DNA from 3 places in the Halorhodospira sp. M38 genome. Region 3 is predicted to be linked to each of the others. Evidence: riboswitches for the same ligand, from Rfam matches in the RefSeq annotation. Region 3 holds a riboswitch; each other region holds the start of a gene.

What was found. Region 3 has a riboswitch for cobalamin ahead of LRA98_RS00095 (ABC transporter substrate-binding protein). Riboswitches for the same ligand answer to the same signal wherever they lie in the genome.
Region 1: another riboswitch for cobalamin. It lies ahead of LRA98_RS02930 (TonB-dependent receptor domain-containing protein); the one in region 3 lies ahead of LRA98_RS00095 (ABC transporter substrate-binding protein).
Region 2: another riboswitch for cobalamin. It lies ahead of LRA98_RS03030 (TonB-dependent receptor plug domain-containing protein); the one in region 3 lies ahead of LRA98_RS00095 (ABC transporter substrate-binding protein).

What each region holds. Positions count from the first base shown of each region.
Region 1 is NZ_JAJNQP010000003.1:33,909-37,177, reverse strand. Features, by position in the region: gene LRA98_RS02930 (TonB-dependent receptor domain-containing protein) at 1-1,519, opposite strand, end outside; cobalamin riboswitch at 1,653-1,890, opposite strand; gene LRA98_RS02925 (cobalt-precorrin-6A reductase) at 1,990-2,766, shown strand; gene LRA98_RS02920 (cobalt-precorrin-5B (C(1))-methyltransferase) at 2,776-3,269, shown strand, end outside.
Region 2 is NZ_JAJNQP010000003.1:54,659-57,927, reverse strand. Features, by position in the region: gene LRA98_RS03030 (TonB-dependent receptor plug domain-containing protein) at 1-1,765, opposite strand, end outside; cobalamin riboswitch at 1,892-2,133, opposite strand; gene LRA98_RS03025 (cobyric acid synthase) at 2,241-3,269, opposite strand, start outside.
Region 3 is NZ_JAJNQP010000001.1:14,475-17,743, forward strand. Features, by position in the region: gene LRA98_RS00085 (class I SAM-dependent methyltransferase) at 1-391, shown strand, start outside; gene LRA98_RS00090 (HD-GYP domain-containing protein) at 393-1,568, opposite strand; cobalamin riboswitch at 1,809-1,981, shown strand; gene LRA98_RS00095 (ABC transporter substrate-binding protein) at 2,123-3,238, shown strand; gene LRA98_RS00100 (FecCD family ABC transporter permease) at 3,231-3,269, shown strand, end outside.

The DNA of each region.
Region 1 (3,269 bases), on a different contig from region 3:
CTGTCTCCCGGTCTTCGTGATCAAGGTAGGTGAAGGCGCCGGAGATCTGCCATTCCTGCCAGTGGGCACCCGCCTCCAGCTCGGCGCCGCGGATGCGGGCCTTATCATTGACGTTGACAGGAGGCCACCCCTGGATCAGATCGTCGATATCGGTCTGAAAAACAGCGGCGTCCAGGTACCCATCTCGCACCCGCCAGCGTGCACCCAGCTCTGCAGAGATGGACTCCTCGGGTGAAAGATCGGAATTCCCATTCGAAGGATCAAAAAGCTGATTGAATGTCGGCGCTTTGAAGGCCGTCCCATAACTCGAACGGAGCCGGAGTCGATCCGTCGCATCGAACCCCCAGGCGACCTGACCGGTCACATTGTCGCCGTAGGCCTCGTTGTCGTCGTAGCGCAGGCTGCTGCCAACATCGTGGCGACCCAGATCCAGCTCCAGCTGCGTGTAGGCGCCGGCGTTGTAGCGACTGGTCTCGTCGTAATCGTCGGCGGTATCGACTTGCTCATCTCGCCAGTCACCGCCGAAGGCCCAGATGTGCCCGGCGCCCCAATACAGCTCGTTCCGCCAACTCACCTCATGGCGCTCGGTGTAATACCAGGACTCACCGCGACTACTGTCGAAGGTGTCCTGCTCGTCCTTCGCCTGGGAGACCGCCAGCTCGCTAAACCATCGCTCGGTTAGGTCCCCGCGGACACCGCCCCGGAGAGCCTGGAAGACGTGGTCGGTCCAGCCCTCTTCACCATCGTTCGCATCGAATTCGGTCTCGCCTTGCGAGCGCATGCCCGTCGCGAAGAGTTCAGCACCACCGTTCAACCGATGGCTGAAACGGCCGCTGAAGCTGGTGTTCTCAAAGCCGTCGGGATCCTCATCCCCTGCGCCGTCCTGAACGTTGATCCCGTCCGTCTCGTAGTGGCTGGCCGAGAGCGCGTAGCGGCTCGCCGCGGTCCCGCCGGAGACGCCCACCCCGAATTCGTGGGTATTGAATGAGCCGGCGCCGCCAAAGGCGCGGAAACGCGGCGGCCCCTCCTCCCCCTGGCGCGTGAAGACCTGCACCACGCCGCCGATGGCATCGGCGCCGTAGACGCTGGTGCGCGGCCCGCGCACCACCTCGATGCGGTCGATCTCGGCCGGGGGCAGATACTGCCAGGCCGCCCCTCCAGAGGTTGCCGAATTCATCGGCACCCCATCGACCAGCAGCAGGGTGTGGTCCGATTCGGTGCCACGCATAAAGAGACTGGTGTCTTTCCCGAACGGGCCGTTGCTTGCCAGGCTCGTCCCCGCCCGCCCCTGCAGCAGGTCCGAGACCTGCCGCGGCTGCTGGCGGTCGATCTCGTCGCGGTCGATGACGGAGACGGAGGACAGGGATTCGTCGACGGTCTGGGTCATCCGGGTCGGCGTGACCACGAGGGGGGCGAGTTGTGCCGACTCGCCGTCGGTATCGGCCATGGCCGGGACACTGCCCACGATCAGGCCGGCCGCCACGCCCGCGGCGACCCGGCTGGTGGTGTTGCTGGACATATTTTCCTCCCTGCCGCGCGCCACCCGCACGCGCGTCGGTTCGGTACCACCGCAGGGAGGAAGACAGGGATGGGGGAGGGATCGCGCTTGCGCCCGGCAAACGGAGGCCTGCCCCGGTCTGCCGCCTCCCGCGGCACCTGGGTTCCCTCAGGCCGGTCTCCGGGCTTGTGGGTGGGGTCGGTGACCCCGGGCGGATCGCCTTCCCGCAGGGCCCGCCGCCGAACGACGGCGCCTTGCAGTGGCTTTGATGACCCGCCCCCCACCTACCGTTGCGGGGGCAGCGCCGGACTCGCCGCTGGGTGCGGCTGGACCGGTCTTCCCGTTTCACCCCGCCGCTGCTCGCGCGGGGCACCTGAGGAGCTTGGTACTCTAGGCAGCCTGAGCCTCGCCGTCAAACCGCCGCACCCCGGCGTCCAAAGGAGACGTGATGCACCGGCACCGACTGGCACAGACCACTGCCCCGGCCCGCCATGGCGCCTGAGCCGCTGCGTGTCCTGCTCCTTGGCGGTACCGGCGAGGCGCTGGCACTGGGCCAGGCGCTGGAGCAGGAGCCCGGCATCGCCGCGGTCTATTCGGTGGCCGGGGTAACCCGCCGCCCCCGCCTGCCCCGCTTGCCGGTCCATCGCGGCGGATTCGGGGGCGCCGGCGGCCTGGCCGCGTACCTGCAGCAGCACGGCGTGCACTGCCTGGTGGATGCCACCCACCCCTTCGCCGCCGGCATCTCGGCCAACGCGGCAGCAGCCGCCCGCCAGACGGGGACGGCCCTGCTGGCGGTGCGTCGGCCGGCGTGGCAACCGGGACCGGACGAGCAGTGGCACCGGGTGGCCGATATGGCCGCCGCCGCCCAGGCGCTGGGTCCGCAACCAGGCCGGGTACTGCTGACCATCGGCAATCAGGAGGTCCCGGCCTTCTGCGCCGCCCCCCACCACCACTACTGGATCCGCTGCCTGGAGCCGCCGGAGCGGGTGCCGCCCGGAGCCCGGATCCTCTTCCAACGCGGGCCGTTCCATTACGCCGACGAGTGCCGCCTGCTCCGCGAGCACGGCATCGACACCCTGGTCACCAAGAACGCCGGCGGGGCCGCCACCCGCAGCAAACTGGATGCGGCCCGGGACTGCGGAGTCCGCATCGTGATGGTCGAGCGCCCGCCGGACCCGCCGGAGGCGGAGGTGGCCATCGACGTCGAGCAGGCGCTGGCGTGGTTGCGGGGGCGACGCCCGGCGGCGGCGGACCCTCGTCTGGGTTAGGATCAGCGCATGGCGCAAGATCCCGAACCCTCCACCGAGACCGCTGCCGGCACCGCCCTGCGCCGCGGCTGGACCACCGGCGCCTGCGCCGCCGCCGCGGCGCGGGCGGCCTTCACGGGTCTGGTCAGCGGCGCCTTCCCCGATCCGGTCACCGTCCGCCTGCCGCGGGAACGGGCCCCGGCCTTCGCCCTGGCCGCTCAGGCCTGCGGCGACGGCTGGGCGCGGGCCGGCGTCATCAAGGACGCCGGTGACGACCCCGACGTCACCCACGGCGCCCTGGTCTCGGTGACCGCACGCCCTGGCACACCGGGCGGCGGGGTGCGGCTGCGCGCCGGCCCCGGCGTGGGCACGGTGCGCCGCAGCGGTCTGCCCGTCGCCGCCGGCGAGCCGGCGATCAACCCCGGTCCGCGGGGCTACATCGAGCAGGGCATCCGCGAGGCGGCGGCCGCGCTGTCGGTGCCGGCCGACGTCACCCTGGAGGTCGCCATCGAAGACGGGGAACG
Region 2 (3,269 bases), on a different contig from region 3:
CGTGGGCCGCCCAGCGCTGATCGAAGACCAGGCGGTCACCGCCGCCCCCACCCAGGCGCCGGATCACCCCCACCGGGTCGCCGTCGTCGTCGACGGCCTCGGCGCTGAGAAACGAGAGCCGGGCGTCGTAGGGGCCCACGCCCCAGGCGGCGCGCAGTTCGTAGCCACGCAGGCGGACCGGGTCGCGCTCAATGATCCCGTCGATATAGTCATGACCTGCTGATTCCCCGGGGTACCCGCTATCCGTGCGAGTCAGACTGTTCTTGATGCGCGTCTCGAAGAGCGTCGCCTCGAAGTCGAAGCGGTCGCGGGCCGTGATCCAATCCCGCCCCTGGTAGCGCAGCCCCCCCTCCGTGCGGCGCGACTCCTCGGCCTCGAACGGCTCGCCGTCGTTGAGGTTGGTCTCCTCATCGTCGATGAACTGCAGCCAGCCGATGGGCAGGACGCCGGCGCCGCTGACCGCCTCGCCGTAGCCGGCAAACGCACTCCAGCCGGCGCTCATCTCCAGCTCCGCGCTAAGGTTGGGCGAGACGGCGTCGCCGTCCAGATCCTGCTCCACCAGGTCCGTGTTGTAGTCGTCGAAGCGCAGCCCCGCCGAGAGGCGCAGCCGCTCCCAACGCATCCGGTTCTGCAGGAAGGCGCCGAAGTTGCGCGAGCGGTGGCTGAGCCGCGGGCCGTCGGTCTGGCCGATGCGCCCGTCCTCGGTGTAGTAATCGAAGCCGGCGGTGAGCCGGTGACGGGTCGGCCCGGCGTCCAGGGTGAAGGTGTTGCGCACGTCGCCACCGTGCTCCACGGCCCGGGTGGCGGTGCCCTCATCCTGGCGCTCGAGGCGGTTGTCGTTGCGGTAGACCCGGGCCTGCCAGTCCACGTGGGGGTCGGCCGGTTGGTAGCGGTGCTCGGCGGTCCAGGTCTCGCGCCGCTGCTCCTGGCCCACCGGATCCTGCCGGGTGGTCTCGCGCGGGTCGCCGAAGTCACTGCCCCAGGAGCCGTAGTGGTGGTCCCCCTCGAAGGTGTTGCGCTGCACGCCGAAGCGCAGCTGGTGCCCGCTGGCCGGAACCCGGCTGATGCGGGCCAGGTAGTCGCGGTCGCGGCCGCCGGAGTACGGCATGCTCCCGCCGCCGCCAACGCGATAGTCGTCCCGGTTGACCGCGCCGATGTGGGCCAGGGCGCCCCAGTCGCCACCCAGCCGGCCGAAGGCGGTGGCCGAGCCGCGCTCGGCCTCGTCGGCGCTGGCGTAGCCGGCGCGCAGGCGGGCCCCGATCTCCTCGTCGGGGTCGAGCAGGTCCTGGGCATCCACGGTCTCAAAGCGAACCGACCCCCCCAGGGCACCGGGGCCCTGGTCCGCCGCCGGACGCGGGTCGAGATCGGCCGACCGCAGCAGATCCGGGTCGAGGCCGGTCAGGCCACCGCGGTGCTGGTGAAGATTGCGCCCCTGGCGGGCGCCATCGACGCTGACGTTGAGGTTGCTCGACTCGACACCGCGCAGGTAGAGGCGCTGGGCGTTGCGGCTGCCACCGCCGACCCCGGCCGAGGCCTCGCCGCGGAAGATCTCGGCGCTGCTGGAGGCCTGGCGCCGCTGCAGCGCTTCGCTGTCCACGCCGCGCCCCAGGGGATCGCCACCGGCCTCGATGCGCACCGGTGACAGATCGGTGGAGGAAGCGATCGGTGGGTCGTTGTCCGCAGCGTAGGCCGGGACCGACACGGCCGTGGCCAGAAGGGCACCGAGCAGGCGCCCGGGTTTTCGATCGTTCGGATACATGTTCATCAGCGCTCCTCGTCTTGCGACGGGCGCTGGCGACTGGTTCTGGGGGAGCGGCGACGGCTGCAGCGCCGCCGCCGGACAGGTAGGATCACCGGCACACTCACCCCCAGGCGCGCCGCCCGCACGCCGTATCGTGGGTTGCTGTGGGCCGGTCTCCGGGCTCGTGGGGGACGCTGGATGCGTCGTTGCGGATCGCCTTCCCACGGAGACCGCCTTGCGACGGCTACTCCGCAGTGGCCGGGTGATCCGCACACCCACCTACCGTTGCGGGGGCAGCGCCGGCTTCACTGCTGGGTGCAGCTGGACCGGACTTCCCGTTTAACCCCCGGGCGCGGATCGCACCCCGGGGCACCCACATCGAAGGGCAGGAGTCTATCCGGCCCCGCGGCCACGGGGCAAACGAGAGCATCGGGCGCTTGGTCGCAGGCCCCAAAAACCGCCGCAGCGGGGCGCGGCGGCGTGCGCGCGAGGGGCCCGCCTAGCCGGAGCGGCGCCCCGGCACGCCGAGCGCCTCCAGCCAGGCGGGTTCCAGGGCCTGCTCCAGGGTGTCGGCAAGGCGATCCAGCTCCGCCTCGATGCGCGCCTGCTCATCGCCCCCCTCGCCCTCCAGGGCGAACCACTCCACCAGCAGGGCGCGGCGGAACGGCCCGCTGTCGAAGAGCCGGTGGAGGTAGCTACCGAGCACGCGGCCGTCGTCGGAGCGTGCCACGAAGGGGAAGAGGCCCTGCTGGGCACCGGTGACGCCGTGGTGGATCTCGTAGCCGGTGACGGCCACCGGCGCCGGCCACTCGGCGTGGCCGTGCACCTCGGCCAGCTGCTTGGTCGCCGCCAGGCGGGTGCGCACCGGCAGCAGGCCCAAGCCCGGGGCGCTGCCACCGCCCTCGACGCCCTCCGGGTCCTCGATGTGCTCGCCGAGCATCTGCAGCCCGCCACACAGCCCGACCACCCGGCCTCCATACCGACAGTGGCGCAGCAGCGCCTCGGCCACGCCGGATTCACGCAGCCAGGCCAGATCCGAGAAGACATGCTTGGAGCCGGGCAGGACGATCAGATCCGCCCCGTCGAGATCCCGCGGCTGCCGGGCGAAGCGGACGTGGACCCCGGACTCCGCATCCAGGGCATCGAGGTCGTCGTGGTTGCTCATCCGCGGATAGGCCACCGCCACCACCTGCAGGGCGCCGCCGGAGCCGCGCGGCCCGGCCATCCGGTAGGGGGCGTCCTCCTCGGGCAGGTGCAGATCGGGCACCGCCGGGACCACGCCGATCACCGGCACGCCGCCGCGCTCGGCGAGCTGCGCCGGCGCCTCGCCGAGCAGCTCGGGGCTGCCGCGGAAGCGGTTGATAATCAGTGCCTCGACCCGGCGCCGGTCGGCGGCGTCAAGCCACTCCAGGGTGCCGAGCAGGGAGGCGAAGACGCCGCCGCGGTCGATATCGCCCACCAGCCAGACCGGGACGTCGGCAACCTCGGCGAAGCCCATGTTGGCGATATCCCCCTGGCGGAGATTGGG
Region 3 (3,269 bases):
ATGGGGCGGGCTGGCCCGGGCGGTGGGGCGACGGTGCCCGCGGGCCCGGGTGATCGGGTACGAGCTCTCGCCGCTGCCGTGGTTGTTCGCCTGCCTGCTGCAGTGGATCCGGCCGGTGCCCAATGTCGAATTCCGGCGCCGCGACCTGCGCCAGGTGTCCTTCCGTGATGCCCGTGCGGTGGTTTGCTATCTGCACCTTGAGGCGATTCGCGAGCTCGAGCCGCGATGGCGCCGGGAGTTGCCCGCCGGGGCGCTGGTGGTGAGCAACACGTTCCGCATCCCGGGCTGGCAACCGTGCGCCGTGCACCGGCCGCCCGTGCGCCTGGACGCCCCGGTCTATCTCTACCGGATTCCGCGGGCCTGTCGCGCTCGTTTGGACGTGTGCGGCTAGCTCAGCGGTGGCCGTGGCGCTGTCTGATCGCCTCGATCTCGGCGCCCCGGCGCAGGAAAGCCTCCACGCACTCCCCGCACAGCTTGCCCGCCTTTGCCTCGGCTCGCAGGGTCTCGGCAGCCTCGGCGAAACCCCAAGGCCGTTTGTAGGGGCGCTCGCTGGTCAGGGCGTCGAAGACGTCGGCGACGGCCACAATGCGCCCCTCCAGCGGGATCTGCTCGCCGCGTGCACCGGTCGGATACCCGCTGCCGTCAAGGCGCTCGTGGTGGTAGGCGACGATGTTGCGCATGATGGCCGCCCGCCGGTCCTCGCTCAGCCCCAGCTCCTCGGTCATCGCCAGCACCATGGCCACGCCGCGGCTGACGTGCTCGCGCATCTGCGCGAACTCCTCGTCGGTGAGCCGGCCGGGCTTGAGCAGGATGCCGTCGGGGACGGCAATCTTGCCCACGTCATGCACCGGGGCGAACTGATAGACCATCTCGATGTATTCGTCGCCGAGACCGTGAGCTGCGGCCAGCTCGAGAGCGATCAGTCGGCTGTACTCCGCCATCCGGGCGAGGTGGCCACCGGTCTCGTCGTCCCGCGCACGGCCGAAGGCCATGGCCGTGCGCGCCGCGCCGCGCAGGGTCTGCGTGGTGCGGATGGAGGTGATGGCGAGCAAGCGGGCCAGGTCGATGTAAGGCGCCAGCCGCTCGACGACGGCCTCCGAGAAGTAGCCCGGCCGCCGGGAGTTGAGGAACAGGAAGCCGAAGAAATTCTCGTCGTGCTGCAGCGGCAGGATCATCCCGGCGCGCAACCCGCTCTCGCGGATGCTGACGGTGTGCGGTTTCGGGCTGGGGTGTTCCCGGTAGTCGTCGATGATGCGCACCTGCGGCGCCTCGGCCAGGGCGCGCAGGGTGGGGGCCTCGCCTAGCCGGGTCTCGTAGTGATCCAGGGGGCTGGGGGCATCGCCGCTGGCGCCGTAGGTCTTGAGACGGTTGGCGTCCGGTTCGTAGATGGCGACGGCGATGCGGTGGATCGCGCCGCCGGGCAGCGCTTGGTTGATATGGCAGCGCAGGCGTTCAAAGCGCTCGCTAAGGCGCAGGTGCGGTTCCTGGTCGCTCAGCGGCAGGGTATCCAGCGCGTCGGTGACTATGTCACCCGCCTGGGGGCAGGGTGAATTCGCGTCTGTGCCCATGACATCTCCGTCGGGGGGTCGGGAGGGGTCGCGGGCGTCCATACCCTTCTTTGATACGGCGCAATTGTGCCATAAAGTTCGAGGTTGTGGCCATCGGCCCGGCTGGGCGCCCGATCGGGCCGCGTTGACAGTTGCCCCGAGCCGGCCGTAGAGTCCAGCCTCCCCAGGTGACCTGGCAGTTACCATCGCTGCCGGGGCCGTTCCCCGCCGCGTGGTCCGCCCGACAGCGCCGGGGACGGTCGGGAAGTCGGTGCGCACTGCGGCCCGGGCGGGCGCAGGCAAGGCCGACGCTGTCCCCGCAACGGTAGGCGAGAGTGGGCGCTGCATCGCCACTGCATCCACGGTGTCCCTGGCACCCGGTGCGGGAAGGCGCGGCGCCCGGGGTTCGACCCCGCTCGCGAGCCCGGAGACCGGTCTGGGGGTCGCAGCCACACGGCGGGGAACCGTGCGTGGCGGTGACGGTAGCTTCAGCCGCGCCCTGTCCCAGCGCCACGGCGTGCCCGTTTCCGACCCGCTCCCCGCATGGCGTACTGGATCCAGTGACTGGAGGAGCCATGCACCGCAATCCATGCATCGCCCTCGTGGCCGGGGTCGGCCTTATCCTCGGCGGGTGCGGGGATGCCCTCGACGATGATCCGGATGGAGGGGGTGCCCGGGAAACCCGTGAGGTTGAGGATATGCTCGGCCGCAGCGTGGAGGTCCCGGAATCGGCCGAGCGGATCGCCACGGTCAATGTCGACGCCTTCCGAATGGCGCTCCACCTGGGGGTTGAGGAGCGCCTGGTGGGCATCCCGAGCGATATGTACGGCTCGCGTTTCTCCGAGGCGAAGCCCATTGAGGTCGAGGCCTTCGGGCGCCTTGACGAGGTGGCCATGGTCGGCGGCGGCCAGCCCGGTTCGGAGTTCAGTGCCGAGCGGGTGCTCGCCACGGAGCCGGATCTGTTTATCTACTGGGCCTTCAGCCGCGGTGATGACGATCAGGCGATGGCCGAACAGGCAGAACGCTACGAGCAACAGCTGGGCGTGCCGGTGGTGGCGCTGAACACCCTGGGCCGGGAACGGGCGTCGCAGGAGGCCGTCGAGGAGCAGATCGAACAGGCCTACCGGCTCCTCGGCGAAGTGTCCGGTCGCGAGGAGCGGGCCGAAGAGCTGCTCGATTTCTACCACGCAACGGTCTCCGCCGTGCAGCAGCGGGTCGCTGGCGAGCAGCCGCCTCGAGTCTATCTGGCCCACCGGCGCAATCTCTACAACCACGTCTCCTTCTACTTCCCCGTCGAGCTGCTCGGTGCCGAGATGGTCACTGCCGGCCGGGCCGGCGACGATGGCGAGGTCAGTGCCGAGGAGCTGCTGAGCTGGGATCCCCAGCATATCCTCCTCCACACACCGTCCCGAGCGAGTCGCGTGGAACGCGCCGAGGTGCTCGACGATGAGCGCTTGTCCGGTGTAGCAGCCATCGAGGCGGAGCGTATCCACCGCTTCAAGGGCACCTACATGGGCTGGGACCTGGCGACGGGGTTGATCGATCTGGTGCACATGGCTCGGGGCCTCTACCCGGAGGCCATGGCAGGCGTCGATCTCCGCGACCGCGGCGAGGAGATTCTGGAGGTCTTCTACGGTGACCCCGGTCTCTACGACCGGCTCATGGAGCTCAGCAGCCTCGAGGATGGCTGAGTTGACCGTCGGCACCCCCGTCCGGCCGGCG